Regions from separate parts of the Kineococcus aridisoli genome, predicted to be linked through region 3. Evidence: predicted binding sites of a transcription regulator. Region 3 holds the regulator's gene; each other region holds the start of a gene.
What was found. Region 3 encodes HrcA, which represses chaperone genes, less so after heat shock. Its sites were predicted from a motif close to GNTNGCACTCGGNNNNNCCGAGTGCNANC; they were not measured.

Region 1 (9,316 bases), on a different contig from region 3:
AGCCCGTCCTCGGGCACCAGGTCGACGGGCGCGTGGAGGAGGTCCTCCAGTTCGCGGCGCAGGCGTCCCAGCGCGAACAAGCCTGTTCCCGGCGGGAGGTCCACGAGCAGGTCGACATCGGAGTCGGGGCGCTCGCTGCCGCGGGCGGTGCTGCCGAAGACGCGCACGTGGTGCACGCCGTGGGCGGCGGCGATCGTCCTGATCCTGCGGCGGTGCCGGCGCAAGCGCTGTCCCAGGGGGCCGGACAGCGGGGCGGTGGGCGGTGCGTCGACGGCGACGAGCGAGGCGTCGAGCAGGTGGCCGCTGGCGCGCAGCAGGTGCAGCAGCGTGGGCAGGGAGGGCTGTCGCTGACCGGACTCGTAGGCGCTGATGACGCTCTGGGTCACGCCGGCGCGTCGACCCAGCTGAGCCTGGGTGAGTCCGGCGCGTCGACGGGCCTCCCGCAGCAGCGCGTCGGCGGAGTCGATGACGGGCACGCCGTCAACATAGCGGATCGTCGATGTTCGTGAGGGGTCCCGAACGTCCTGGGATCGACATGACCGTGACGTCGTCGCTCCACGGTCCGCGGGGCAGCTCCTAGCCGTCCTCACCCGAGGCGGTGCGCAGGTCGTAGGCGGCCTGGTCCACCAGCTGCTCCGCCGCGCGCGCCCGGGCGGCGGCCTCGTCGAAGGCGTCGGAGGGAACGCTGGTACGGGCCAGGGCGGAGACGGCCCCGGCGAGCCCGGAACCGTCGACCGCGGGCGGGCGCTTGGCCCGCGAGGCCAGCGCGCGCGCCAGGGCGGACGCCTCGTCGGCGACCTCGGCGGCGCCCTCGCGGGAGGCGGTGCGCGCGAGGTCCACCAGGGCCTCGCGCCAGCGGGTGCGCGCGGCGGTGAGGGCCTCGCGCTGGGCGGTCAGGTCGTCGCGGTCCGATCGCGTGTTCACGGGCGTGCCGCCTTCCGGTCGGGTGGGAGCGGGGTCCCCGGCGGGGACGCGGACCATCCTGCCCGTGCGCTCCGGCACCCCGCGGCGCGCGGGCGGCCGCCGGCCTCAGGTGGACTCGCGCGCCCGGAAGACGTGCGCGAGCACCCGCACGGGCGGCGGTGCGCCGGGGGCCGCGTCGGTGAGCTCGACCACGAGGTCGAGCGCCGCGCGGGCCACCTCGGCCAGGTCGATGGCCAGCGTCGACAGCCGCGGGGTGGTGAACTCCCCGACGGCCAGGCCGTCGACGCCCACGACGCGGACCTCGCGCGGCACCGCGCGGTGCGCCTCGTGCAGTTCGCGCAGCAGGCGCAGGCCGTCGAGGTCGTTGAAGGCCACGACGGCGTCGGTTCCCGGGGGCAGCTGCGAGAAGCTGCTCGTGCGGTGCGCGAGGTGGGGTTCGACGCCGCGGGCGCGGAAGGCCTCCACGAACGCGGCCGCCCGCGAGGACCCCCCGGGCGGGGTGGTGGAGTCGAGCACGACGGGCCGCAGGCTGCCGCGCGCCAGGAGGTGGTCCACCGCCTGCGCGCTCGCGGTGGCGCGCTCGAAGGCGACCCTGGCGCGCCGCGGGTGCGGGTGCGGCGGGTCGATCTCCACGACCGGCAGGTTCGGGGCGCCGACGGCGGGGTCGGGGAACGCGGTGCCGGTGAAGGCGACGACGGCGTCCGCTCCGGCGGCGAGGTCCGCGGCGCTCGCGGGTTCGGCCATGACCACGTGCCAGCCGCGGGCGGCCGCCAGCGCCAGGACCGCCGAGGCGAGCTCGCCGTAGTAGGGGTTGGCCAGGTCGCCGACCACGAGCCCCAGGGTGCGGGCGGCGGGTTTCACCAGCCCGCGCCCGAAGCGCGAGGGGTGGTAGCGCAGCTCCCGCGCGGCGGCCAGCACGCGCTCGCGGGTGGCGGGGTTGATGCCGGGCATGTCGTGCAGCGCGCGGGTGACGGTCTGCCGGGACACCCCGGCGGCGCGCGCCACGTCGACGATCGTCGCGGCGCGCGCCGGGGGAGCGCTCACCCCTCGCGCAGGTCCAGCCAGGCGACCTGCTGCTCGTCGAGCTCGACGCCCAGGCCGGCCATCGACGAGCGGGACTCGGCGATGGTGCGCGGGCCGAAGAGCGCGAACGTCGGGAACGGCTGGGCGAGGACGTAGGCCAGCGCGACCGCGGTGGCCGGCACGCCCAGCTCGCGGCCGAGCTTCTCCGCGCGCGCCTTGCGCTCGAAGTTCTCCTCGCTGTAGTAGCAGCGCACCAGTTCGGCGTCGCTGCGGTCGGCGGCGTCGGCGCGGGCGAAGAACCCGCGCGCCTGCGAGGACCACGGCAGCAGCGCGATCCCGCGCTCGGTCAGCCACTGCTTGGAGGCGGCGTCGGTGACGTGGCGGCAGCCGGCCCAGGGGACGTCCAGGGCCTCGGCGAGGCCGAAGTGGTTGCTGAGCACCCGGAAGGGCCGCTTGCCGTTGGCCGCGGCGTAGGCGTTGGCCGCGTCGACGCGCTCGGGGGACCAGTTCGAGCCGCCGTAGACGGTGATGCGCCCGGCGGAGGCGTGCTCGTCGAGGACGTCGACGAACTCGCCGACCGGGATGGACTCGTCGTCGCGGTGCATCATGTAGATGTCGGCGTGCTCGACGCCCTGCCGCTCCAGCGACTCGTGCAGCTGCCGGGTCAGCGACTCGGGGTCGCAGTGCGGGGTGTGGCAGCCCTTGACGACGACGTTGACCTCGTCGCGGATCCCGCGGTTGGCCAGCCAGCGGCCGAACAGCTTCTCGTACTTGCCCATCCCGTACAGCCAGGCGGTGTCGAAGGTGTTCCCGCCGGCCTCGACGAAGTTGTCGAACACCGCCGAGGCGTGCGCGAGGTCGGGCTGGTTGTCGCAGCCCATGACCAGCCGGGACACCTGCTTGTCCAAGCCCTCGATGCGCCCGTAGCGCATGGTGGTGGGCTCGGTGCGCCGCAGCGGCAGGCCGGAGACCGTCGGGATGTCGGCGGTGTCGGCCTCGAAGGGGTAGCGCAGGCCGATCGCGTCGCGCCAACGGTTGAGGACCGCGTTGACGGCGAGGCTGTCGTCGAGGGTGAACACCGGGGTCTCGTCGGAGACCAGCGCCCGGGCCTCGCGGGCGTAGGCCTTGTTCTCCGGCAGCTCGGGGTCGAACGCGAACGTCTCGGGCTGCGCGCCGGGCCGGGTGAGGACGACGCGGGTGTCGCCGAGGACCGTCCACGGGTCGGGCAGGTGGATCGTGCCGCCGGAGCCGTGCACGGTGAGCGTCTGGGGCTCCGACAGCGCGACCCCGGTGCGGACGGAGGCCGTCACGCCACCGGTGAAGGTGATCGAGGCCACGGCCCACTCGTCGACGCCGGTCTCCCCGACGGTGCCCTGCGCGGAGAACGCGGTCACCGCGGCCGGGCGGCCCAGGGCGGCGCCGGCGACGAGGTGGGCGGCGGAGACGGGGTAGCCCCCGACGTCGAGGATCCCGCCGCCGGCGAGGTCGGCGTCGTAGAGGCGCCCCTCCTTCGCGCCGGTGGCGAACGCGAAGCTGGCGTCGACGTGCTGGACGGTGCCGATCGCGCCGGTGCGCACGAGGTCCAGCAGCTTCGCCGTCTGCGGGTGGTGGGCGTACATGTACGCCTCGAGGAAGCGCACCCCGGCGGCGCGGGCGGCGTCGACGACGGCCATCACGGTGCCGTGGTTGGGGGCCAGGGGCTTCTCGCACAGCACGTGCTTGCCGGCGCGGACCGCGGCCAGGGCGAGCTTCGCGTGGGTGACGTGCACGGTGGAGACGTAGACCGCGTCGACGTCGTCGCGGGCGAGGACGTCGTCGTAGTCGCCGACGGCGGCCGGGGCCGCGAAGAGGGGGGCGAACTCCGCCGCGAAGGCGCGGGCGCGCTCGGCGCCGGCCGCGGTGGGGGAGGCGCCGACGGCCACGAGCTCGTGGCCCGCGGCGGGCAGCTGGCTCACGAAGCGGCGGGCGATGCCACCGGGGCCGATGACGGCCCAGCGGGTGGGGGAGGTGGGCACGGTGGCGCTCCTTCGCGTCCTGGGGAGTGGCCGTGAACGTTCACGGCGGGAGCGAGCCTAGGCACCGGGGCGCCCGCGGGTCAACGGCGCGGGACCGGCCGGTCCGCGGTCGCGGCCTAGACTGGGCGGTCGTGAGCACCGAGACCCCTCCAGCGCAGCAGACGAACGGTCGCGGCCCCCGGGTCGCCCCCGGTGTCGACATCAAGCCCCGCAGCCGCACGGTCACCGACGGCCTCGAGGCGACGGCCTCGCGCGGCATGCTCCGCGCCGTGGGCATGGGCGACGACGACTGGGTCAAGCCCCAGATCGGCGTCGCCTCCAGCTGGAACGAGATCACCCCCTGCAACCTGCCGCTGGACCGCCTGGCCAAGGCCGTCAAGGACGGCGTGCACGCCGCGCAGGGCTACCCCCTGGAGTTCGGCACCATCTCCGTCTCCGACGGCATCTCGATGGGCCACCAGGGCATGCACTACTCGCTGGTCTCGCGCGAGGTCATCGCCGACTCCGTGGAGACCGTCATGAGCGCCGAGCGCCTGGACGGCTCGGTGCTGCTGGCCGGCTGCGACAAGTCGCTGCCGGGGATGCTCATGGCCGCCGCCCGCCTGGACCTGGCCAGCGTCTTCCTCTACGCGGGCACGATCCTGCCGGGGCGGGCCAAGCTGTCCGACGGCAGCGAGCACGAGGTCACCCTCATCGACGCCTTCGAGGCCGTCGGCGCGTGCGCGCGGGGGCTGATGTCGCGCGAGGACGTCGACACCATCGAACGCGCCATCTGCCCGGGCGAGGGCGCCTGCGGCGGCATGTACACCGCCAACACGATGGCCGCCGCGGCCGAGGCGCTCGGCATGTCGCTGCCGGGCAGCGCCGCGCCGCCGGCCACCGACCGCCGCCGCGACGGCTTCGCCCGCCGCTCCGGCGAGGCCGTGGTGAACCTGCTGGCCAACGGGATCACGGCGCGGCAGATCCTCACCAAGGAGGCGTTCGAGAACGCCATCGCCGTCGTCATGGCGCTGGGCGGCTCCACCAACGCCGTGCTGCACCTGCTGGCCATCGCCTACGAGGCGGAGGTGGACCTCACGCTGGCCGACTTCGACCGCATCGCCGGCAAGGTCCCGCACCTGGGCGACCTCAAGCCCTTCGGCCGCCACGTCATGGTCGACGTCGACCGCATCGGCGGCATCCCCGTCGTCATGCGCGCCCTGCTGGACGCCGGGCTGCTGCACGGGGACGTGCTGACCGTGACGGGCAGGACGATGGCGGAGAACCTGGCCGACATCGCGCCGCCGGACGTCGACGGCGTCGTGCTGCGGGCGCTGGACGACCCGATCCACAAGACCGGCGGCATCACGATCCTGTCCGGCAACCTCGCCCCGGGGGGTGCGGTCGTCAAGAGCGCCGGCTTCGACTCGGAGGTCTTCGAGGGCACCGCGCGCGTCTTCGAGCGCGAGCGCGCGGCCCTGGACGCGCTGGAGGACGGCACGATCGGCGCCGGCGACGTCGTCGTCATCCGCTACGAGGGCCCCAAGGGCGGTCCCGGCATGCGCGAGATGCTCGCCATCACCGGGGCGATCAAGGGCGCCGGGCTCGGCAAGGACGTGCTGCTGATGACCGACGGCCGCTTCTCCGGCGGCACGACGGGCCTGTGCGTGGGGCACGTGGCGCCGGAGGCCGTCGACGGCGGCCCCATCGCCTTCGTGCGCGACGGCGACCGCATCCGCCTGGACGTGGCGGGCAAGACGCTGGAGGTCCTCGTGGACGAGGCCGAGCTGGAGGCCCGCAAGGAGGGCTGGCAGCCGCTGCCGCCGGTCTTCACGCGCGGGGTGCTGGCCAAGTACGCCAAGCAGGTCCAGTCGGCCTCCCTCGGGGCCGTCTGCCGCTGACCCGGCCGCAGCCGCCCCCGCCCACCTCCCGCGGTGGGCGGGGGCGGGGGAGCGGCGGGCGTCCACCAGGTGGACGATCTGTCCAGGATGTGAGACGCGACGCGTTCGCGGCTGACAGCGGGGGCCGACCGGGCTACCTTCGTCCGCATGCGGTTCCTCGTAGCCATCGGACAGCGCGCCGGCTGACCACGTTCGGCCGAGCGCGCGACCCCTCACACGCCATCCCGGGCTGAGGGGTCTTTTTGCGTCCGGCTGACCGACCGGCTGGGCGTCCGAGAGCACGACACCGCGAACGGCACCGCCCGAGGAGGACACCAGAGATGCCAGAGCAGCTGCCCCTGGACCCGAAGCTCCCCGTCGCGTCCCTCACCGGCGCGCAGAGCCTCGTCCGCTCCCTGGAGGCGGTAGGGGTCGAGGTCGTCTTCGGCATCCCCGGCGGCGCGATCCTGCCCGCCTACGACCCGCTGATGGACTCCCCGCACGTGCGGCACATCCTCGTGCGCCACGAGCAGGGCGCGGGGCACGCCGCCGAGGGCTACGCCGTGGCCACCGGCAAGGTCGGCGTGTGCATGGCGACCTCCGGGCCCGGGGCGACCAACCTCGTCACCCCGATCGCCGACGCCAACATGGACTCCGTGCCGATGGTGGCCATCACCGGCCAGGTCGGCGCCAAGGCCATCGGCACCGACGCCTTCCAGGAAGCCGACATCGCCGGCATCACCACGCCGATCACCAAGCACAACTACCTGGTGACCGACCCCGCCGACATCCCGCGCACCATCGCCGAGGCCTTCCACCTGGCCGCCACCGGCCGCCCGGGCCCGGTGCTCGTCGACGTCGCCAAGTCCGCGCTGCAGGCGACCACCTCCTTCGAGTGGCCCGCGAGCGTGGACCTGCCCGGCTACCGGCCCGTGACGCGCCCGCACGGCAAGCAGGTCAAGGAGGCCGCGCGCCTGATCGCCGCCGCGCACCGCCCCGTGCTCTACGTCGGCGGCGGCGTCATCAAGGCCGACGCCTCCCCGGAGCTGATCGCGCTGGCCGACCTGACGGGCATCCCCGCGGTGACCACGCTCATGGCCCGCGGCGCGATCCCCGACTCGCACCCCTGCAACCTCGGCATGCCCGGCATGCACGGCACCGTGGCGGCGGTCGCGGCGCTGCAGAAGTCCGACCTGCTCATCACCCTCGGCGCCCGCTTCGACGACCGCGTCACCGGGGACCTGCCGAGCTTCGCCCCGCACGCGAAGGTCATCCACGCCGACATCGACCCCGCCGAGATCGGCAAGAACCGCGCCGTCGACGTGCCGATCGTCGGCGACGCCAAGCTCGTGCTGGCCGAGCTGACCGCCGCCGTGGCCGCCGAGTTCGAGGCGAACGGGCGCGCGGACCTCACCGCCTGGACGGACCTGACGAGCTCCTGGCGCGAGACCTACCCGCTGGGCTTCACCGAGCCCGACGACGGCACGCTGGCCCCGCAGCACGTCATCGCCCGCATCGGCGCCATCGCCGGCCCGGAGGCGGTCTACGTCTCCGGCGTGGGCCAGCACCAGATGTGGTCGGCGCAGTTCGTCAAGTACGAGAACCCGCGCACCTGGCTCAACTCCGGCGGCCTGGGCACCATGGGCTACTCCGTGCCCGCGGCCATGGGCGCCAAGGTGGGCCGCCCCGACGCGGTCGTGTGGGCGATCGACGGCGACGGCTGCTTCCAGATGACCAACCAGGAGCTGGCCACCTGCACCCTCAACGGCATCCCCGTGAAGGTCGCCATCATCAACAACTCCAGCCTCGGCATGGTGCGCCAGTGGCAGACGCTCTTCTACTCCGAGCGCTACTCCAACACCGACCTGCACTCCGGTGACCACCACACCGCGCACTCCACGCCGATCCCGGACTTCGTCAAGCTCGCCGAGGCCTACGGCTGCGTGGGCCTGCGCTGCGAGCGGCCCGAGGACGTCGACGCCACCATCGAGAAGGCGATGGCGATCAACGACGTGCCGGTCGTCGTGGACTTCCGCGTCCACCGCGACGCCATGGTCTGGCCGATGGTCGAGGCCGGCGTGAGCAACGACGCCATCCAGTACGCCCGCGGGCTGTCCCCGGAGTGGGACCGCGAGGCCGACAGCGACGGCGTGTCCACCGACGACCCCGCGCACGTGCAGGTGATCTCCTGATGAGCCGCCACACCCTCTCCGTCCTGGTCGAGAACCGGCCGGGCGTCCTGATGCGCATCACCTCGCTGTTCGCGCGCAGGAACTTCAACATCCACTCCCTCACGGTCGGGCCGACCGAGCGCAGCGAGATCTCCCGGATGACCATCGTCGTCGACGTGGAGACCCAGCCGCTGGAGCAGGTGACCAAGCAGCTCAACAAGCTGGTCAACGTCCTGAAGATCGTCGAGCTCGAGGACGGCGCCTCCGTCCAGCGCGAGCTGCTGCTCGTCAAGGTGCGCGCCGACGCCGCGGCCCGCGGGGAGGTGCTCGACACCGTGCAGCTCTTCCGCGCGCACGTCGTCGACGTCGCCCCCGACGCGGTGACCGTCGAGGCCACCGGGAGCCCGGACAAGCTGGCCGCGCTGCTGCGCGTGCTGGAGCCGTTCGGCATCCGCGAGCTCGTCCAGTCCGGCTCCGTCGCGCTCGCGCGCGGTGGCCGCGCCATCTCGGACCGCGCGCTGCGGTCCGCCTGAACCCCCGCACGACACGAACGAGGAGAACCCGAAGTGGCCGAGATGTTCTACGACGACGACGCCGACCTGTCCACGATCACCGGCAAGAAGGTGGCGGTCCTGGGCTTCGGCAGCCAGGGCCACGCGCACGCGCTGTCGCTGCGCGACTCCGGCGTCGACGTCGTCGTCGGCCTGAAGGAGGGCTCCAAGAGCCGCGCCAAGGCCGAGGAGCAGGGCCTGCAGGTCCTCACGCCGTTCGAGGCCTCCAAGGCCGCCGACGTCATCATGGTCCTGGTCCCCGACCACCTGCAGCGCGGCCTGTACGCCGAGGCCATCGAGCCCAACCTCACCGCCGGCAAGGCGCTGTTCTTCAGCCACGGCTTCAACATCCGCTTCGGCTACATCAAGCCCCCGGCCGACGTCGACGTCGTCATGGTCGCCCCCAAGGGCCCGGGCCACCTCGTGCGCCGCGAGTACGTCGACGGCCGCGGCGTGCCGGTCATCGTCGCCGTCGAGCAGGACGCGACGGGCAACGCCTGGCCGCTGGCCCTGGCCTACGCCAAGGCGATCGGCGGCCTGCGCGCCGGCGGCATCAAGACCACCTTCACCGAGGAGACCGAGACCGACCTCTTCGGCGAGCAGGCCGTGCTGTGCGGTGGCGCCTCGGCGCTCGTGCAGACCGGCTTCGAGGTCCTCACCGAGGCCGGCTACCAGCCCGAGGTCGCCTACTTCGAGTGCCTGCACGAGCTGAAGCTCATCGTCGACCTCATGTACGAGGGCGGCATCGCCAAGCAGCGCTGGAGCGTCTCCGA
Region 2 (9,316 bases), on a different contig from region 3:
CTGCACCCGCTGCGGGTGCACGCCGTCGTCGTGGCCAACCCCGCCGTGGCGCTGCACCCGGCCAAGGCGCTCGCGGTGGCCACCCTCGGGCGGGTGCTGCCGAGCTGGCCGGCGATCGCCGGCGACCTGGCCGACCCGGGTGCGAGCGTGCTGGCCTACGACCGCACCCCGCTGCGCGCGCTCGTCTCGCAGACCGGCGGCTGGCGCGAGGTGCGCCGCGAGCTGCACCGGGTCACCCAGCCGCTGCTGGTGCTGCGCTCGCGCACCGACCACGTCGTCCCGGCCTCCTCGTCGCGGCGCGTCCTCGCCGGCGTCTCCTCCCGCGAGGTCGCCGAGGTGGTCTACGACGCCAGCTTCCACGAGCTGACCTCCGACGTGGACGCGCCCGCGGTGTTCGCCGACTCCGTGGCCTTCGTGCGGCGGGTCAGCTCCCGCTGAGCGTGCGCAGCCACCAGCCGGGGGCGTCCGCGAACGGCTCCGGCGGCGCCGGCCAGGCCGCCAGCGCCCGCGCCCAGCTGTGCGCGCGGGTCACCCGGCCCAGCCGCACGCCCAGCTCGACGGCGCGCTCGGCGGCGCGCGCGTCCGCGGGCGCCCAGCCCGCGGCGGCCCACTGCGCCAGGTAGGCCCGGCGCGCCGGGGCGGGGTCGGGCACGTCGAGGGCGACGAGCAGGCTCGTGAAGGGGTGCGCCACGCACGCGTCGCCCCAGTCGAAGGGCCGCCCACCGGCGGCGAAGACGTTGCCGTCGTGCAGGTCGTCGTGCTGCAGCGCCGCCGCCGGGCCGAGCTCGGCGAGCTCGGCGGCCTCCTCGCGCAGCCGGGGCAGCTGGTCGCGCACCTGCGGCGCCCAGCGCCGCACCAGCTCCGCGGCGACCTCGGGCAGCACCGGCAGGCGCAGGTCGGGCACGCCGAGCGCGACGAGGTCGTCGGCGTGCGCGGTGCTGGCGGCCTGCACCTGCGCGTAGCCGGCGAGGACGTCGGCCCAGCGCCGGGCGGCCGCGCCCGCGTCGGCCGGCGCGACCTCGCGCACGGTGGGGCCGCCGTCGGGCAGCAGCACCCGCCCGCGCTCGGCGTCGACCGCCAGCGGCGGCAGGGCGTGCGGCAGCCGCCAGCGCGCCAGCGCCTCCAGCAGCCGCACCTCGTGGCGGGTGGCCCCGGGGCAGGCCTTCAGCCACACCGGCCCGTCCGGCGTGCTCAGCCGCCACACCGTCGACCAGGGGCGGTGCTTGACGAGCTCGGCGGCCAGGACCGCCACCCCCCGCTCGGCCAGCCGCTCCCGGGCCCAGCCCGGCGCCCGCCCGTCCACCGCGCCGTCCCGCGCGCCGTCCCGCGCGCCGTCCTGCGCGCCGTCCTGCACCGCGTCCTCCTCCTGCACCGGCCTAGGATCCCCTGCGTGCTGCTGCTCGCGATCGACACGGCCACCGACGGCGTGGCGGTCGCCGTCTGCGACGGGGAGCGGGTCCTGGCCGCCCGCCGCGCCGGTGACGCCCGCTCCCACACCGAGGTCCTCGTGCCCACCGTCGGCGAGGTGCTCGCCGCCGCCGGCCGCGAGCGCACCGAGGTCACCGACGTCGCCGTCGGCGTCGGGCCGGGCCCCTACACGGGTCTGCGGGTGGGGCTGGCGACGGCGCGCACGCTGGCGCTGGCGTGGGGGGCGGCGGTGCACGGGGTGTGCTCGCTGGACGTGCTCGCCGCGCAGGCCGTCGCCGGAGGGCTGGCGGGGGAGTTCCTCGTGGCCACCGACGCCCGCCGCCGCGAGGTGCACACCGCCCGCTACGTCGCGGACGGGGACGGGGTGCGCCGCACCGCGGGGCCGGACGTGCTCGCCCCGGCCGCCGTCGAGCGCGCCGGGCTGCCGGTGGTGGGGCGCGGCACGCAGCTGCACCCGGACGCCCTCGGGCCGGCCACCGCGCCCTTCGAGGTCGACGGCGGCGCGCTGGCGCTGCTGGCCGTGGACGCCCTGGCCGGGCGGGGCGGGTGGCGGCTGCTGCCGCCCGAGCCGCTGTACCTGCGCCGCCCGGACGCGAGCGTGCCCGGCGCCCGCAAGCGCGTCACCGCCTGAGCGGCGGGCGCTCCTAGGGTGGGCCGGTGAGCGAACCCGCCGCGGCCCCCGCGCTGCGACCCATGCGCTGGTGGGACGTCGCCGCCGTGCACGCCCTGGAGGTCGACCTGTTCGGGCGCGGCGCCTGGTCGGTGGAGTCCTTCTGGGGCGAGCTGGCCCGGCCCGACCGCACGTTCCTCGTCGCCGTGCAGCCCGGCGGGGACCTCGTCGGCTACGGCGGGGTCGTCGTCGCGGGTGCCGACGCCGACGTGCAGACGATCGGCGTCGCGCGCACCGCCCAGGGGCGGGGGCTGGGGCGCCGGCTGCTGCGCGCGCTGCGCGGCGCCGCGCGCGACGCCGGCGCCACCCGGCTGCTGCTGGAGGTCCGCGCCGACAACGCCCCCGCGCAGGCGCTGTACCGCAGCGAGGGGTTCGAGCAGATCGCCCGCCGCGCGCGCTACTACCAGCCCGACGACGTGGACGCGCTGATCATGCGGGCGGACCTGCGGGGCTGAGGGGGTCCGCGCCGAGCGGCTCCACGACGAGCACCGACTGCCGGCCCGCCAGCCGGGTCAGCACGATCGTCGCCGGCCGCGACCCCTTCAGCGCCAGCTGCCGGCGCAGCTGGTCGGGGTCGACGGCCGTGCCGCGCTTCTTGACCGTCAGCGCCCCCACGTCGAGCGCGCGCAGGCGCGCCCGCAGCGGCTTCAGCCCGAAGGGCATGACCTCCAGCACGCGGTAGCCGCGCGCGAACGGCGAGGAGGCGGGTGCGTCGGTGCTGACGTAGGCGATCGTCTCGTCGAGCAGCCGGCCGCCGAGGTCGGCGGCGACGCGGCCGACCAGGCCCGCGCGGATCACCGCGCCGTCGGGTTCGTGCAGGAACCCCCCGACGGGGCCGACCTCGGCCTGCGGCAGGTCGGTGTCGTCGAGCTCGTCGACGCGGCCGCCGCGCACCACCCGGGCGCTGCGGGCGGTGCCCGCCCGCGCCAGCGGCCCGTGCCACAGCGCGCACTCCACGACCTCCCCGTCCACCGACGTCCACTGCGCCTCCGCGCCCGCGGGCAGCGCGGCGTGCGGGACGCCGGGGGCCAGCTTGGCGCCGGTGGCGGGGACGCGGGCGGCGGTCGCCAGCACGAACGACAGCGGGGGCGAGGTGGCCTCCGGGTCGAAGACGCGCCGTCCCGAGCTCGTGCGCCGGGCGGGGTCGAACCACGCCCCGTCGCCCTCGCCCAGCTCGTCGGCGACCCCGGCGGTGACGTCGGCGCAGCGCACCGGCCGGCCGAGGTTGTGGGCGGCGACGGCGGCGGTCACGGGGTCGGCGTCGACGGCCAGCACGTCCAGGCCGGCGTCCAGGAAGGCCAGCGAGTCCGCGCCCACGCCGCAGCCGAGGTCGGCCACGCGGCGCACCCCGGCGGCCGCGAAGCGGCGCGCGTGCTCGGCGGCGACGACGGCCCGGGTGGCCTGCTCGGTGCCGGCGGCCGTCAGCAGCAGCCCGTGCGCGCGGGGGCCGAGCTTGGCCGCCGCCCGCTCGCGCAGCCGCGCCTGCGTGGTGGCCAGCGCCGCCAGGTGCGGGTCGTGGCCGGCGCGGCGCAGCCGCTGGGCGAGGGCGACGGGGTCCTCGCCGGCGCTGCCGGCGAGCTCGTCGAGCAGCGCGCGGCCGGCCGGGGAGGTCAGCGCGTCGACGTCGTGGACGTTCACCCGGACGATGCTGCCAGGACGGGGACCGGATCTGGCACTCGGCCGACGTGAGTGCTAGCGTTCGGGAGCAGCGTCGGTGGCACTCCCCCCATGGGAGTGCCAACCGCGAGGCAGCGGCCGCCCGGCACCCGCGACGACGGTCGTCCGCCACCTCGCAGCCGACCTTCCCGCACGAGTACGCGACAGAGAAGGGGAGGGCCGCACCAGTGTCGGTCTCCATCACTCCGCTCGAGGACCGCATCGTCGTCAAGCCGCTCGACGCGGAGCAGACGACCGCTTCCGGTCTCGTCATCCCGGACACCGCCAAGGAGAAGCCCCAGGAGGGCGAGGTCCTGGCCGTGGGCCCGGGTCGCGTGGACGACAACGGCAAGCGCGTCCCCGTCGACGTCAGCGTCGGCGACAAGGTCATCTACTCCAAGTACGGCGGCACCGAGGTCAAGTACGGCGGCGACGAGCTGCTGATCCTCTCGGCGCGCGACGTCCTCGCCAAGGTCGCCAAGTAAGCGGCACGAGGTCCTGACGCCCCGGGCGCCCACCACCGGGCGCCCGGGGCGTTCCTCGTCCGCTGCCGAGCTCAGAAGGAGAACGCACCACATGGCCAAGCAGCTGTCGTTCAACGACACCGCCCGCAAGTCGCTGGAGCGCGGTGTCGACGCGCTCGCCAACGCCGTCAAGGTCACCCTCGGCCCCAAGGGCCGCAACGTGGTGATCGACAAGAAGTGGGGTGCGCCGACGATCACGAACGACGGCGTCACCATCGCCCGCGAGGTCGAGCTCGAGGACCCGTACGAGAACCTCGGCGCCCAGCTCGCCAAGGAGGTCGCCACCAAGACCAACGACGTCGCCGGTGACGGCACCACCACCGCGACCGTCCTGGCCCAGGCCATGGTCAAGGAGGGCCTGCGCAACGTCGCGGCCGGGGCGGCCCCGTCCGGCCTCAAGCGCGGCATCGACGCGGCCGTGGACGCCGTCAGCGACAAGCTCCTGTCGCTGGCCCGCGACGTCGACGGCAAGGGCGACATCGCCCACGTCGCGACGATCTCCGCCCAGGACCCGGCCGTCGGCGAGCTGCTCGCCGACGCCTTCGACAAGGTCGGCAAGGACGGCGTCATCACGGTCGAGGAGTCCTCCACGACCGCGCTGGAGCTGGACTTCACCGAGGGCATGCAGTTCGACAAGGGCTACATCTCGCCCTACTTCGTCACCGACGCCGACCGGCAGGAGGCCGTCCTCGAGGACGCCTACGTGCTGGTCCACCAGGGCAAGATCTCCACGGTGCAGGAGCTGCTGCCGCTGCTGGAGAAGGTCCTGCAGGCCTCCAAGCCGCTGCTGATCATCGCCGAGGACGTCGACGGCGAGGCGCTGTCCACCCTCGTGGTCAACAAGATCCGCGGCACCTTCAACGCCGTCGCGGTGAAGGCCCCCGGCTTCGGGGACCGCCGCAAGGCGATCCTGCAGGACATCGCCACCCTCACCGGCGCGCAGGTCGTCGCCGAGGAGGTCGGCCTCAAGCTCGACCAGGTGGACCTCGACGCGCTGGGCACCGCCCGCCGCGTGACGGTCACCAAGGACGACACCACGATCGTCGACGGCGCCGGCTCCTCCGAGGACGTCGCCGGTCGCGTGGCCCAGATCAAGGCCGAGATCGAGCGCACCGACTCCGACTGGGACCGCGAGAAGCTCCAGGAGCGCCTCGCCAAGCTCTCCGGCGGCGTCGTCGTCATCAAGGTCGGCGCGCACACCGAGGTCGAGCTCAAGGAGAAGAAGCACCGCATCGAGGACGCCGTCTCCGCGACGCGCGCCGCGATCGAGGAGGGCATCGTCGCCGGCGGCGGCTCCGCCCTGGTGCACGCCGTCTCCGTGCTCGAGGACGGCCTGGGCAAGAGCGGTGACGAGGCGACCGGTGTCGCCCTCGTGCGCAAGGCGGCCACCGAGCCGCTGCGCTGGATCTCCGAGAACGCCGGTCTCGAGGGCTTCGTCGTCGTCGAGAAGGTCCGCGCGCTCGAGCCCGGCAACGGCCTCAACGCCGCGACCGGCGAGTACGTCGACCTGCTGGCCGCCGGGGTCATCGACCCCGTCAAGGTCACCCGTTCCGCGCTGCGCAACGCCGCGTCGATCGCGTCGATGGTCCTGACCACCGACACCCTCGTCGTGGACAAGAAGGAGGAGGAGCCCGCCGCCGCGGGCCACGGTCACGGCCACGGCCACTGACCCCTCCTGACGCGACGAAGGCCCGGTCCCCCCGAGGGGGCCGGGCCTTTCGTCGTCCCGCGCGCCGCACCACACCGCGCACGGTGCTCGACGACGGGTGTCAGCTGGCGATGCGCAGCGCGCGGCGGCGCTCGGTGGCGTAGACGGCCTCGCGGTCGTCCTCGGTCAGCCCGCCCCACACGCCGTAGGGCTCGCGCACCTTCAGCGCGTGCTCGCGGCACTGCTGCAGCACGGGGCAGGTGGCGCAGATGGCCTGGGCGGCGGCGTCGCGGTTGCGGCGCGCGGGGCCGCGCTCGCCCTCGGGGTGGAAGAAGAGGTTCGGGTCCGCCTCGCGGCAGGCGCCGATGAGCTGCCACTCCCAGATGTCGGCGACGGGTCCGGGGAGGCGGGAGATCTCGGCCATGGTGCGCTCCTGGGGAGGGGAGGGATCTTGCTGACTGGGGATGAAGCTACAACCGCGCCAGAAGTTGTTCAAGCCCCTGGCGCGAAGTTGTTCACGGTGATCCGAGCGCGCCGCCACCGCGCCGGTCCCGGGTCATCCCCGGGTCACCCGCCGCGGAGGCCGAGAACGGCCCGAGCAGCCACGTCGCGGGCCCGCAGGTGGCGCGACGGTGCACAACCCGTGAACAACCCTGTGGATCGCGGCGTGAGCGGGCTCACACCCCGCGACCACGGGTCGCGACCCCGCTGAACAACCGTGAACAACTTCCGGGTGGGGGGTGAGTGGCGGGGTGTCCGGCGGCTTGGGAGGATCGGGCGGTGTCCTCCTCGGCTCAGGGAGCTGCCGTGCCGCCGGCCCCGCGCATGACGCTGACCGTCGCCGCCGTCGCCCGCCGGCTGGGCGTCGCACCGGCCACCCTGCGCACCTGGGACCGCCGCTACGGGCTGGGGCCCTCCGAGCACACCGCCGGCGCGCACCGGCGCTACTCCTCTGCCGACCTCGCCCGCCTGGTCGTCATGCGCCGGCTCACCCTCGAGGGCGTCGCACCGGCCGAGGCCGCCCAGCTCGCCGCGACCACCGCCGTCGCCGACGGCGGGTTCGCGCTGGCCAGCGTCTCCACCATCCCGGCCGCGGTCATCGAGGCCGCGGTCACCGACGCCGCGGCCATCGCCGGCCCCGGTTCCGGCGGCCTGGCGGCGCTGTCCGGCGACGCGCCCGCCCTGGGCCTGGAGCCGCTGGCGAGCCTGCGGGCCGACGCGGGCGCCGGGCCTGCCGACGCGGTGCCCGGCGAGCCCGAGGGGGCCGAGGACGAGGACGAGTCCGAGGACGCCGAGAGCCGCCCGCCGCTGCCGGGTGCGCGCGGCGGGGAGGAGGCCGCCGACTGGGCCGTCAGCAGCCTCGCGGACCGCTTCGGCGAGGAGGTGCGCAGCCGCGGCGTCGCCCCCGCCTGGGACGCGGTGCTCGGGCCGGCGCTGGCCACCCGCGACGCCGCCCTGCACGAGGCCGTCGCCCGGGCGCTGGCCGCGCTGCCGGTCGCCGCGGGCGAGCGCGCCGTGCTCCTGGCGGGCGTGGACGCCCGCTCGCACGGGCCGGTGCTGCTCGCGGCGGCCGCCGCGCTCGCCGAGACCGGCACCGCCGCCCGCGCCCTCGGCGACGGCGTGCCCGTGCGCGTGCTGGCCGCCGCGGTGCGCCGCGCCCGCCCCCCGGCCCTGCTCGTGCACGCCGCCGCCGCCCCCGGCGGTGCGCTGCTCGAGGAGCTCGCGGACCTGCTGCGCGTGCGCCCGGCCCCGCTCGTGGTGCTCTGCGGCGCGGGCTGGCCCGCCGACGCCGCCGACCGCCTGCCGGGGTGCGAGCACGCCCCCGACCTCACCGGTGCGGTCGCCCGCTGCGCGGAGGCCGTGCGGGCCTGACCGGGTCCGACCGGGTCCGACCGGGTCAGGCCGGTCGCGCGAACGGTTCCCGGCGCGTTCACCGCAGGTTCGTGCGCCGGGACCCTCAGGACCGGGCGATCACCTGCCGACAACTCCCTGTGTGGTGCACCCGACGTGCGCCGCGGCGAGGCCACGGACGGCCCCGCTCCACCCACACAGGGAAGAGGTCGTGGTGGCAACGGTTCTGGTCTGTGATGACCTTCCACTGGCTCGTGAGGCCATGCGGCGCATGGTCGCCGCCGTTCCGGGCGTGACCCGGGTCGTGGGCGCCGCTTCCGGCGAGGAGGCGCTGCAGCGCTGGCCCGTCGAGCGTCCCTCGCTCGTGATCATGGACGTGCGGATGCCCGGCATCGGCGGCGTCGAGGCGGCCCGGCGGCTGCTCGCGCGCCACCCCGAGGCGAACGTGCTCATGGCGACGATGGCCGAGGACGGCGACGGCGTGGCTCGTGCGGTCGCCTCCGGCGCCCGCGGCTACCTCGTCAAGGACGTCTCGCGCGAGGAGCTGGCCACGGCCGTCCTCCAGGCGCTGCAGGACGTCTCGCGCCGCCGCGGCGGCAACCGCACGCGCGCGGTGCTGACCGGCCGCGCGCCCGTCCTCACCGAGCGCGAGCAGCAGGTGCTCGTCGGGATGAGCCGCGGGCGCAGCAACGCGGAGATCGGCCGGGAGCTCTTCCTGTCCGAGGACACCGTCAAGACGCACGCCCGCCGGCTGTTCCGCAAGCTCGAGGCCGCCGACCGCGCTCAGGCGGTGGCTGTGGGATTCCGCTGGGGTCTCGTACGGTAGGCAGGTGAGCCCGGGGGGCGACGACGCCGGTGGACGGCAGGACGCGGACGCCAGACGGCGTGACGCCGGTCCTGCCGTCGTGCCCGACGTCCCCCGGGTGGAGCTCGCCGGACCCGCCCTGGACGGGTCCACGGGCGCAGACCTCGACCTGGACGCCGCCCCGGACGCCGCCGGGCAGCCGGACGCGGACGCCGGTCCGGACGCCGCCGCGGGTGTAACGCCCCCGCGGTCGGCAGCGATGAACAGCACGGATGCCGGGGGGCTCCAGGAACTGGCGACGCGCGCCCTGTCGGGGGAGCAGGGCGCGGTCGCCGACCTCCTGGCAGCGGTGCGCCGCCTCGTCCACCGTTACTGCCGGGCCAAGCTCGGGCGACTGCCCGGAGCTGATCACGCCGCCGAGGACGCGGCACAGGAGGTCTGCATCGCCGTGCTGACGGCACTACCCCGCTACAAGGACACGGGCCGCCCGTTCGAGGCGTTCGTGTACCGCATCGCGGCCAACAAGGTCGCCGACGCGCAGCGGGCCTCCTACCGGGCCCCCGTGCCCACCGACGACGTCCCCGACGCCGCCACCACCGAGCCGGGGCCCGAGCAGGTGGCCCTCGACGCCTTCGACGCCGAGACCGTCGGCCGGCTGCTGGACACCCTGCCGCCCAAGCTGCGCGAGATCATCACGCTGCGCGTGGGCGCCGGGATGTCCGCGGAGGAGACCG
Region 3 (9,316 bases):
CGGTGGCCGTCGCGCCGCTCGCCGCCGACGTCGCGGCGAAGGCGGCCGCGCTGCGGGCGATCGCCTGACCCGGTCCGCCCGGTCCGCCCGGTCCGCCCGCCCGGCGCGCGCGGTGCGCCGGGCGGGCGGCCGGTCGGCGGAGGGTCAGCGGACCAGCCGGAAGACCAGCGGGTAGCGGTACTCGCGGCCCTGGTTGGCGGCGACGGCGGCCAGCACGCAGAACACCAGCGCGACGACGTAGGGGACGATCAGCAGGCCGAAGAGCACCGAGCCGATGCCCAGCGTCAGGACCGTGAGGATCGTGAAGAGGACCGCCAGCACGACCTCGTAGACCATCAGCGAGATCGTCATGTTCAGCGCCTCCGCGGCGTGCGCGCGCACGAAGCGGCCGCGGTCCTTGAAGACCAGGAACACGACGAGCGGGCCGAGGAAGGACAGCGTCACCAGGGACGCCGCGATCGCCGACAGGTGCGCGAGCATCCCCCACATCCGCTCGTCCGAGGGCGACAGCGGCCGCGGGCCGTAGGTGTCGGCCCGGCCCTGCCCCGGGTACGGCGGGTAGCCCTGCCCCGCCGGGGGCGGGTAGCCCTGCGGGGCGCGGCCCTGCTGCGGGTCCGGCGGCGGGTGCGCCCCGGGCGGCGGTGCCTTGGTGAAGTCCGGGCGGGGGGACTGCTGCGATTCGCTCACGCACCGATCCTCGCGCGGACCGCCCCCGCTGTCGTCCTCCGTACGGTGGCGCCGCGTCCGCCGCAGGGTGCGCTCAGCGGTCGGCCGCGTCCGCCGTGACGAAGTCCACCAGCTCCTCCACCCGGCCGAGCAGCGCCGGCTCCAGGTCCGCGTAGCTGCGCACGGTGCCGAGGATGCGCTTCCACCCGTGGGCGACGTCGGTCTGCGTGGCGTGCGGCCAGCCCAGCTCGGCGAGGACGCCGTGCTTCCAGGAGGTGCCGCGCGGGATCGTCGGCCACTGCGTCCAGCCCAGGCGCTGCGGGCGCACGGCCTGCCAGACGTCGACGAACGGGTGGCCCACGACGAGCACGTGCGGGCTCTTCGCCACCGCGGCGACGATGCGCGACTCCTTGCTGCCGGGCACGAGGTGGTCCACGAGCACGCCGATGCGCCGGCCCGGACCGGGGGCGAAGGAGCGCACCGCGGCGTCGAGGTCGTCCACGCCCTCCAGCAGCTCGACGACGACGCCCTCCACGCGCAGGTCGTCGCCCCACACCTTCTCGACCAGCTCGGCGTCGTGGCGGCCCTCGACGAGGATGCGCGAGGCGCGCGCGGTGCGCGCGGGGGCGCCCGCCACGGCCACCGACCCGCTGGCGGTGCGCGCGGGGCGCACCGGTGCCGCCGCCTTCGGCGCCACCAGGCGCACCGGCTGCCCGTCCACCCAGAAGCCCGGCCCCAGCGGGAAGGTGCGGGTGCGGCCGCGGGCGTCCTCGAGGACGACGACGTGCACCCCGCCGCTCTTCTCCACCCGCACGACGGCGCCGACCCAGCCGGTCTCGACGTCCTCCACGACGAGCCCGGCCACCGCCGGCTCGTCGCGGTGCACCTTCTTCGGGTGCGTGCGCGCGTGCGGGTCGGCGGAGAGCACGTCGCGGCCGTAGCGGTCGTGGTGGGCGGGAGCGGTCACCCCGGCACGCTAGCGACGTGCGCGCGGGGGGCGGGGGAGGCGCGAGCGGGTGCACCTGACCTAGACTTGGCACTCAGCTGTGTCGAGTGCCAGAGCGGAGGGGGCGGGGATGAGCGACGACCGCAGGCTCGCGGTGCTGCGCGCGATCGTCGAGGACTACGTGTCCAGCCACGAGCCGGTGGGCTCCAAGACGCTGGTCGAGCGCCACCAGCTGGGCGTGTCCCCGGCCACGATCCGCAACGACATGGCGGCCCTGGAGGACGAGGGGTACATCACCCAGCCGCACACCAGCGCCGGGCGCATCCCCACCGACAAGGGCTACCGGCTCTTCGTCGACCGCCTCGCCGGCGTCAAGCCCATGTCGGCCGCCGAGAAGCGGGCCATCCAGACCTTCCTCGACGGCGCCACCGACGTCGACGACGTCGTCGACCGCACCGTGCGCCTGCTGGCCCAGATCACCCGCCAGGCCGCCGTCGTGCAGTACCCCTCGCTCTCGCGCGCGGCCGTGCGCCACGTCGAGCTCGTCCCCGTCGGCGGCCGCAGCGCGCTCGTCGTGCTCATCACCGACTCCGGCCGCGTCGAGCAGCGCGTCGTCGACGTCCGCTCGGCCGTCGACGCGGAGTCGCTGGCCACCGCCCTGGCCGCGCTGCGCACCCGGGTCAACGCCGCCGTGGGCGGCAGCCGTCTGGCGCGGGCGCGCGAGGCGCTCACCGACCTCGTCCAGCAGACCCCGCCGGCCGACCTCGCGGTCGCCGCGGAGGTCGCCGCCGCCCTGGGCGACTGCCTGACCGCGAGCCTGGAGGAGCGCGTCGTCATCGCCGGCACCGCGAACCTCGTCAAGTCCGGCGCCGACCTCGCCGCCTCCCTGGGCAGCGTCCTGGAGGCGCTGGAGGAGCACGTCGTGCTGCTGCGCCTGGTGCAGGAGATGACCGAGGACGCCGGCGACCGCGGCGCGCTGAGCGTGCGCATCGGCGCGGAGAACCTGCACCTCGGGCTCGCGGAGACCTCCGTGGTCACCAGCGGCTACGGCACCGGCCCCGACCAGGTCCTGGCCCGCCTCGGCGTGCTGGGGCCCACCCGCATGGACTACCCGACGACCATGGCCGCGGTGCGGGCCGTGGCCCGCTACGTCTCCCGCATCCTCGCCCAGTGACCACCGACAGGAGAACCCCGACCTCGTGAGCGACTACTACGACGTCCTCGGCGTCTCCCGGGACGCCTCCGCGGAGGACATCAAGCGCGCCTACCGCAAGCTGGCGCGCAAGCTCCACCCGGACGTCACCGACGACCCCGAGGCGGGGGACAGGTTCAAGGAGGTCTCCCAGGCCTACGAGACGCTGTCCAACCCCGACAAGCGCGCCGCCTACGACCGCGGCGGCTCCGTGCCCGGCGCCGCCGGCGGCTTCGGGGCCGGGTTCGGCTTCTCCGACATCATGGACGCCTTCTTCGGCCAGGGCGGCGCCGGTCGCGGCGCCGGCCCGGCCAGCCGCACCCAGCGCGGCCAGGACGCGCTGATCCGCGTCGACGTCGACCTCGCCGAGGCCGCCTTCGGCGGTGAGCGCTCCATCCAGGTCGACACCGCGGTCCTGTGCCCCACCTGCAAGGGCACCTGCTGCCAGCCGGGCACCAGCCCGGAGACCTGCGACATCTGCCACGGGCAGGGCTCGGTGCAGCGCGTGGTGCGCTCGCTGCTGGGACAGGTCATGACGACCGCGCCGTGCCCCACCTGCCACGGCTTCGGCACCGTCCTGCCCTCGCCGTGCCTAGAGTGCAGCGGCGAGGGCCGCGTGCGCGCCCGCCGGCCGCTGACGATCCGCATCCCCGCCGGCGTCGACACCGGCACGCGCATCCAGCTCGCCTCCCAGGGCGAGGTGGGCCCGGCCGGCGGCCCGCCCGGCGACCTCTACGTCGAGATCCACGAGCGCCCGCACCCGGTCTTCCACCGCAGCGGCGACGACCTGCTGTGCACGCTGCAGGTGCCGATGACCGCCGCCGCCCTCGGCGCGACCATCCCGCTGGAGACCCTCGACGGCGAGGTGGACGTCGACGTGCGCCCCGGCGCGCAGGCCGGCGAGACCGTGACGCTCAAGCAGCGCGGCGCCGAGCACCTGCGCGCGCAGGGCCGCGGCGACCTGCTCGTCACCCTCGAGGTCACCACCCCGCGCGACCTCGACGACGAGCAGGAGGAGCTGCTGCGGCGCCTGGCCGAGCTGCGCGGCGAGGTCCGCCCCGCGGGCAAGCTGTCCCCGGCCCACCAGGGCGTCTTCTCCAAGCTGCGCGACCGCTTCTCCGGCCGCTGACGCACGAGAGCCCGACCGCCTCCCGGGGCGGTCGGGCTCGTCGGCCGTGCGGGCGCTCAGTGCCCGGTGGCCCCGTGCGAGGCGCGCTGCTCGGTCTCGGCGATGCGCTCCTGCAGCGCGTCGTCGTTGAACTCCTCGGCCGACGCCGCACCCGCGGCCCCGCCCGCGCTCCCGCCGCCCGTCGTGCCGACGGCGTCGCGCACGTCGACGTAGCCCGGCTCGCTCGTCGCGGAGGTCGTCGCGGAGGTGGTCGTGGAGGTCGTGGCCGGGGTGGTCCGCAGCGACTCCTCGGCCGCCTCGCGCGCCTCGGAGGCGCCCTTGTGCTCGGCCACCTTCGAGGCCACCGCGGCGGCGGCGCCGACCGCGGCGGCCACCCCGGCGGCCACGCCGGCCTTCGCCCCGAGGCTCGTGCCGCCGGTCTCGACGGCCACGCCGGTGGTGGCGATCCGCGTCGCCAGCTCCTTGACCCTCGCGCCGGCGCTCTGCTCGACGGCCAGGTTGGTCTCCAGCAGGACGGCGACCCGCTCGGCGCCGCGGGCGCGGGCGTGGATGACGAGCGTCTCGTAGACGGCCTGCTCGTGGTGCTCGGTCTCCAGCGCGCCGGCCAGGATCACCGCGTCCACCAGGGAGTCGTCGGTCTTCTTGATCGTCGCGGTGGCCTCGGCGGCCAGCGCCTTGGTCACCGGGCAGGGGGAGTCGTCCACCTTCTCGCCGAGCAGGGCGAAGCACTGCTCGATGAGCTCGATCTGCTGGCGGGTCTCCTCGGCGTGCTCGCGCAGCAGCTGCTTGAGCTCCTCGCGCTGGGCGGCCTTCTGCAGGGCCTCCAGCATGCCCAGCGTGTCCTTCTCCATCGTCAGGGCGGCGCCCAGCTTGTAGCTGAAGATCTGCTCGGGGGTGTTGAGCCGTTCGAACATCGTCCGCTCCCATGCGTCCAGGTCCGGTTCGTGGTCGGCCCCGACCCTGGCACGGGTGGACCCGCGCCGCACCCGCTGCGCGGTGGGGGAGGGTGCGGCGAGGGCCCCCCGAGGGCCCTCGCCGCACCGGCCGGGGGACCGTCAGGAGACGGTGAACTCCTTGGTGTCGGGCACGGGCGCCGCGCCCTCGCCGCCGGACTCGTCCGGTGCGAGCACCGCGACGGTGTACCGCCCCGCGGGCAGCTGGGCGGTGAAGGAGAACTCGCCGAAGGTGCCGTTCGCGCCCGCCTGGACGCCCTCTCGCGCCACCTCGGCGCCGGAGGCGTCGGTGATCGTGTACAGCAGCGTGCCCTCGAAGGCGGTGCCGACGCCGCTGACGGTGACGCCGCCGGCGGCGGGGGCGACCTCCGTGATCCACGCCGGTGCCTGCACGTCCGCCTGCGGGGCGCGCGAGACCGAGGCCGGCAGGGCCCAGCCGAAGGCGAGGCCCTCGGCCTGCCCGTCCACCCGCAGCTGCACCGGCAGCGTCTCGCCCGCGGCGGCGGTGACGGTGTGCACCAGCTGCTGCAGCGCGATGTCGACCTGCCCGACGTCGGCGGAGCCGGCGACCGCGGCCGCCGAGACGTCGGCCACGAGCAGACCGCCCTCGCGGGTCACCGCGGCGGCGGGGTCCGGCTTCCAGGGGCTGGTGTAGTCGGGGTCGGAGGGGGAGCCGGCGAGCATGGCGCGCAGCGCGTTCGTCGGGTCGTCGGGGCCGTCGCCGGCCGGCACGAACTCCCGGAACAGCTTCGCGGGCTCGCCGCCCAGCCAGTACACCGGCACGGTGGACGCCCCCGAGGGCAGCGGGGCCCCGGCGGCCGGGGTGCCGGCCGCCGTGCCCGCCCCGCGCCCGGTGGCGGTGCCCGCGGTGCCGGTCGCCGTGCCGGTGGCACTGCCCGTCGCGCTCGCCGAGGCGGCCGGCGCGCTGGGGGAGGTGCTCGCGGGCGCCGGCGGGCTGGCCGGCGCGGAGGAGGCCGACGGCTCGGGGGAGGTGGTCTGCGAGGACGCGACGGTGGTCACGCTGCCGCCGTCACCGCGCTGGGTGAGGGCGAAGGCGCTCCCGCCCACGACGACGACGGCTGCGGCGCCGGCGACGGCCGCCCAGGCGCGGGTGCGGCGGCGGTTGCTGCGGCTGCTCATGCGGATCTCCTCGAGACGGTCGGCGGGGCGCACCGAGGCCGCGCGGGCGGCCAGGGCGTCGCGCAGCTGCCGGGCGGTGGGGCTCAGGTCGTCGCTGCCCTCGGGATCGGGCAGCGGCCCCGACGGCACCGGGGCGCCGGGGTGCCCGTGGAGGTGCTCGTCGGGGTGGTCGTGGGACTGGTCGTGGGGCTCGCTCACGGCTGCTCCTGCTCGAAGCCTCGGGACACCGCGGCGCGCAGGGCGCTCAGACCGCGGTGCGCGTGCGTCTTGACGGCGCCGCGGCTGATGCCGAGCGCCTCGGCGATGTCCTGCTCGGACATCTCGCCCTGGTAGCGCAGCACGAGCACCTCGCGCTGCCGGGCCGGCAGCGCGTCGAGGGCCCGCAGCACGATGCCGTGCTCGGCGGCGCGCACGGCGTGCTCCTCCGGCCCGTCGGGCGCGGGGTCCGGCAGCGGCCGGCGCCGCTCGGCCACGACGCGGTGCTTGAGGACGTCCCGCGCGCCGTTGACGACGCTGGAGCGCAGGTAGCCCACCGCGCTCGCCCGGTCGGCCAGCCGGTCCCAGCGCCGGTGCAGCGCCACGAAGGCGTCGGCGACGACCTCCTCGGCGCTGGCGGTCTCGCCCATGAGGGAGGCCGCGAGCGCCACCAGGCGCTGCCAGTGCGCCGCGTACAGGGCGCCGACGGCCTCGTCGGCGGACCAGGAGCGGGGGTCGTCCACGCCCGGGTCGCCGGCGCGCTCAGGCACGCGCGGTCGCTCCCTCTGCAGCATCACACCGTGAAGACGACTCGCGCTGGGTCACGGTTGACATCCAAGCGGAGCCGATTTCGAAGATCACCTCCCGACGCGCCGGGCCGTGCGGCCCCGCGTGCGGCGAGCGGGCGCCGGAGTAGCGTGCGGGCCATGAGCGAGGTCCCCCGCGTGCAGCGCGCCCCCGACGACCTCTTCCTGAGGATCGTCGCCGGTGAGGTCCCCGCCACGATCGTGCACTCCGACGAGCTCGTCGTGGCCTTCGAGGACATCGACCCGCAGGCGCCCGTGCACGTGCTGGTGATCCCCCGCGAGCGCCACGAGAGCGTCGCCCAGCTGGCCGAGGCCGCGCCCGCCACGCTGGCCCGCCTGGTGCAGGTGGCCCAGCGGATCGCCGACGAGCGCTGCGGCGGGGAGTACCGGCTGGTCTTCAACACCGGCACCGCGGTGGGCCAGTCGGTCTTCCACGTGCACGGCCACGTCCTGGGCGGCCGGGCCTTCACCTGGCCCCCGGGCTGATCAGGCGGTTGGATGGTGCGGCATGTGCGGCCTCTGCGGTGAGATCAGGTTCGACGGACGGTCTGCGGACGTGTCGGCGGTGCTGCGGATGTCCCAGTCCCTCGCGCGCCGAGGGCCCGACGGCGAAGGGGTCTGGGCGCAGGGCCCGGTGGCCTTCGGGCACCGGCGGCTGTCGGTCATCGACCTGTCCGCGTGCGGCGCCCAGCCCATGCAGGACCCCGAGCTGGGCCTGACGGCCGTCTTCAACGGCTGCGTCTACAACTACCCGCAGCTGCGCGAGGAGCTCATCGGGTACGGCTACCGCTTCGTCGGCACCTCCGACACCGAGGTGATCGTCAAGGGCTACCACCGCTGGGGCGTCGACGTCGTCGACCACCTCGTGGGGATGTTCGCGGTCGTCGTGCACGAGCGCGACAGCGGCCGGACGGTGCTCATGCGCGACCGGCTGGGCGTCAAGCCGCTGTACCTGGCCGAGACGCCGGGCCGGCTGCGCTTCGCCTCCTCGCTGCCGGCGCTGCTGGCCGCCGGCGACGTCGACACGACGATCGACCCGGTGGCGCTGCACCACTACCTCACCTGGCACGCCGTCGTCCCGGCCCCGCGCACCGTCCTGCAGGGCGTGCGCAAGCTGCCGCCGGCGACCGTGCGGGTGGTGGAGGCCGACGGCACCAGCCGCGAGCACCGCTACTGGGCGCCCGACCACGTGCGCCGCGAGGAGTTCGCCGGGTTCTCCGAGCGCGACTGGGAGGACGCCGTCCTGGAGCGGCTGCGCACCTCGGTGCGCCGGCGGCTGGTCTCCGACGTCCCCGTGGGCGTCCTGCTCTCCGGCGGCCTGGACTCCAGCCTCATCACCGGCCTGCTGGCCGAGGAGGGGCAGAGCGGCCTGGCGACCTACTCGATCGGGTTCGAGTCCGTCGGCGGCCGCGAGGGCGACGAGTTCGCCTACTCCGACGTCATCGCCGAGCGGTACGCCACGGACCACCACCGCATCCGCGTCACCGGCGACGAGCTGGTCGGCGCCCTCTCCGACACGGTGGCCGCGATGGCCGAGCCGATGGTCAGCCACGACGTGGTCGCCTTCTACCTGCTCTCCCAGCAGGTCTCGCAGACCATCAAGGTCGTGCAGTCCGGCCAGGGCGCCGACGAGGTGTTCGGCGGCTACCACTGGTACCCGCCGCTGGCCGGGCTGAGCCCGCAGCAGGGCGTGGACGCCTACGCGCGCGCGTTCTTCGACCGCGACCACGCGGGCGTGGCGCAGGTGCTGCAGCCGCAGTGGCTGACGCCCACCGACGTCTCCCGCGAGTTCGTCGCGGAGCACTTCGCCCGCCCCGGCGCGGACACCGCGGTGGACGCGGCGCTGCGCCTGGACACCGAGGTCATGCTCGTCGACGACCCGGTCAAGCGCGTCGACAACACGACGATGGCGTGGGGGCTCGAGGCGCGGGTGCCGTTCCTGGACCACGAGCTGGTCGAGCTGGCGGCCGCGGTCCCGCCGGAGCTGCAGCTGGCCGAGGAGGGCAAGGGCGTGCTGAAGCGGGTGGGGCGCAGGGTGATCCCCCGCGAGGTCATCGACCGGCCCAAGGGCTACTTCCCGGTGCCGGCCATCACCCACCTGGAGGGCAAGGTCCTCGGGCTGGTGCGCGACGCGCTGACCAGCGAGGCCGCCCGCGCGCGCGGTCTGTTCCGGCCCGAGCACGTCGACGCGCTGGTGCGCGACCCGAACGCCGAGCTGACCCCGTTGCGCGGCAACAAGCTGTGGCAGCTGGGGCTGCTGGAGCTGTGGCTGCAGCAGCACGGGATCGACTGAGCAGGAGGACGCCGTGAGCTCGACCGCCCGGCGCCGCGGCCCCGTCGCGGGGCTGCGGGGCCGCACGCCCGCGGTCCCCACCATCTCCGGGCGCAACTGGCAGCGACCGCCGAGCTGGTTCACCGACGAGATGGACAGCGACGTCGTGCTCGACATGGGCTGGGGACGGCTGGTGTTCGGCCAGACGTTCGCCGACCAGCGCGCCGTCGTCGCCG

Region 1: ACRYM2_RS02770 (acetolactate synthase large subunit) is a predicted target of HrcA. The motif match lies at 6,001-6,029, and genes of this name have one in related genera.
Region 2: groES (co-chaperone GroES) is a predicted target of HrcA. The motif match lies at 3,767-3,795, and genes of this name have one in related genera.

What each region holds. Positions count from the first base shown of each region.
Region 1 covers NZ_JBJLSF010000005.1:51,338-60,653, forward strand. Annotated here, with positions in the region: gene ACRYM2_RS02745 (helix-turn-helix domain-containing protein) at 1-476, opposite strand, end outside; gene ACRYM2_RS02750 (hypothetical protein) at 577-924, opposite strand; gene ACRYM2_RS02755 (LacI family DNA-binding transcriptional regulator) at 1,030-1,968, opposite strand; gene ACRYM2_RS02760 (aldo/keto reductase) at 1,965-3,962, opposite strand; gene ilvD (dihydroxy-acid dehydratase) at 4,163-5,842, shown strand; gene ACRYM2_RS02770 (acetolactate synthase large subunit) at 6,163-8,013, shown strand; gene ilvN (acetolactate synthase small subunit) at 8,013-8,525, shown strand; gene ilvC (ketol-acid reductoisomerase) at 8,559-9,316, shown strand, end outside.
Region 2 covers NZ_JBJLSF010000019.1:1,518-10,833, forward strand. Annotated here, with positions in the region: gene ACRYM2_RS07560 (alpha/beta hydrolase) at 1-438, shown strand, start outside; gene ACRYM2_RS07565 (aminoglycoside phosphotransferase family protein) at 425-1,372, opposite strand; gene tsaB (tRNA (adenosine(37)-N6)-threonylcarbamoyltransferase complex dimerization subunit type 1 TsaB) at 1,391-2,059, shown strand; gene rimI (ribosomal protein S18-alanine N-acetyltransferase) at 2,086-2,553, shown strand; gene ACRYM2_RS07580 (class I SAM-dependent methyltransferase) at 2,528-3,736, opposite strand; gene groES (co-chaperone GroES) at 3,943-4,239, shown strand; gene groL (chaperonin GroEL) at 4,331-5,947, shown strand; gene ACRYM2_RS07595 (WhiB family transcriptional regulator) at 6,048-6,350, opposite strand; gene ACRYM2_RS07600 (MerR family transcriptional regulator) at 6,752-7,798, shown strand; gene ACRYM2_RS07605 (response regulator transcription factor) at 7,992-8,603, shown strand; gene shbA (RNA polymerase sigma factor ShbA) at 8,842-9,316, shown strand, end outside.
Region 3 covers NZ_JBJLSF010000079.1:7,448-16,763, forward strand. Annotated here, with positions in the region: gene ACRYM2_RS18055 (LLM class F420-dependent oxidoreductase) at 1-68, shown strand, start outside; gene ACRYM2_RS18060 (DUF4870 domain-containing protein) at 145-687, opposite strand; gene ACRYM2_RS18065 (DUF3097 domain-containing protein) at 761-1,633, opposite strand; gene hrcA (heat-inducible transcriptional repressor HrcA) at 1,743-2,786, shown strand; gene dnaJ (molecular chaperone DnaJ) at 2,812-3,933, shown strand; gene ACRYM2_RS18080 (ferritin-like domain-containing protein) at 3,990-4,847, opposite strand; gene ACRYM2_RS18085 (Gmad2 immunoglobulin-like domain-containing protein) at 4,989-6,224, opposite strand; gene ACRYM2_RS18090 (RNA polymerase sigma factor) at 6,221-6,772, opposite strand; gene ACRYM2_RS18095 (HIT domain-containing protein) at 6,929-7,294, shown strand; gene ACRYM2_RS18100 (N-acetylglutaminylglutamine amidotransferase) at 7,317-9,101, shown strand; gene ngg (N-acetylglutaminylglutamine synthetase) at 9,184-9,316, shown strand, end outside.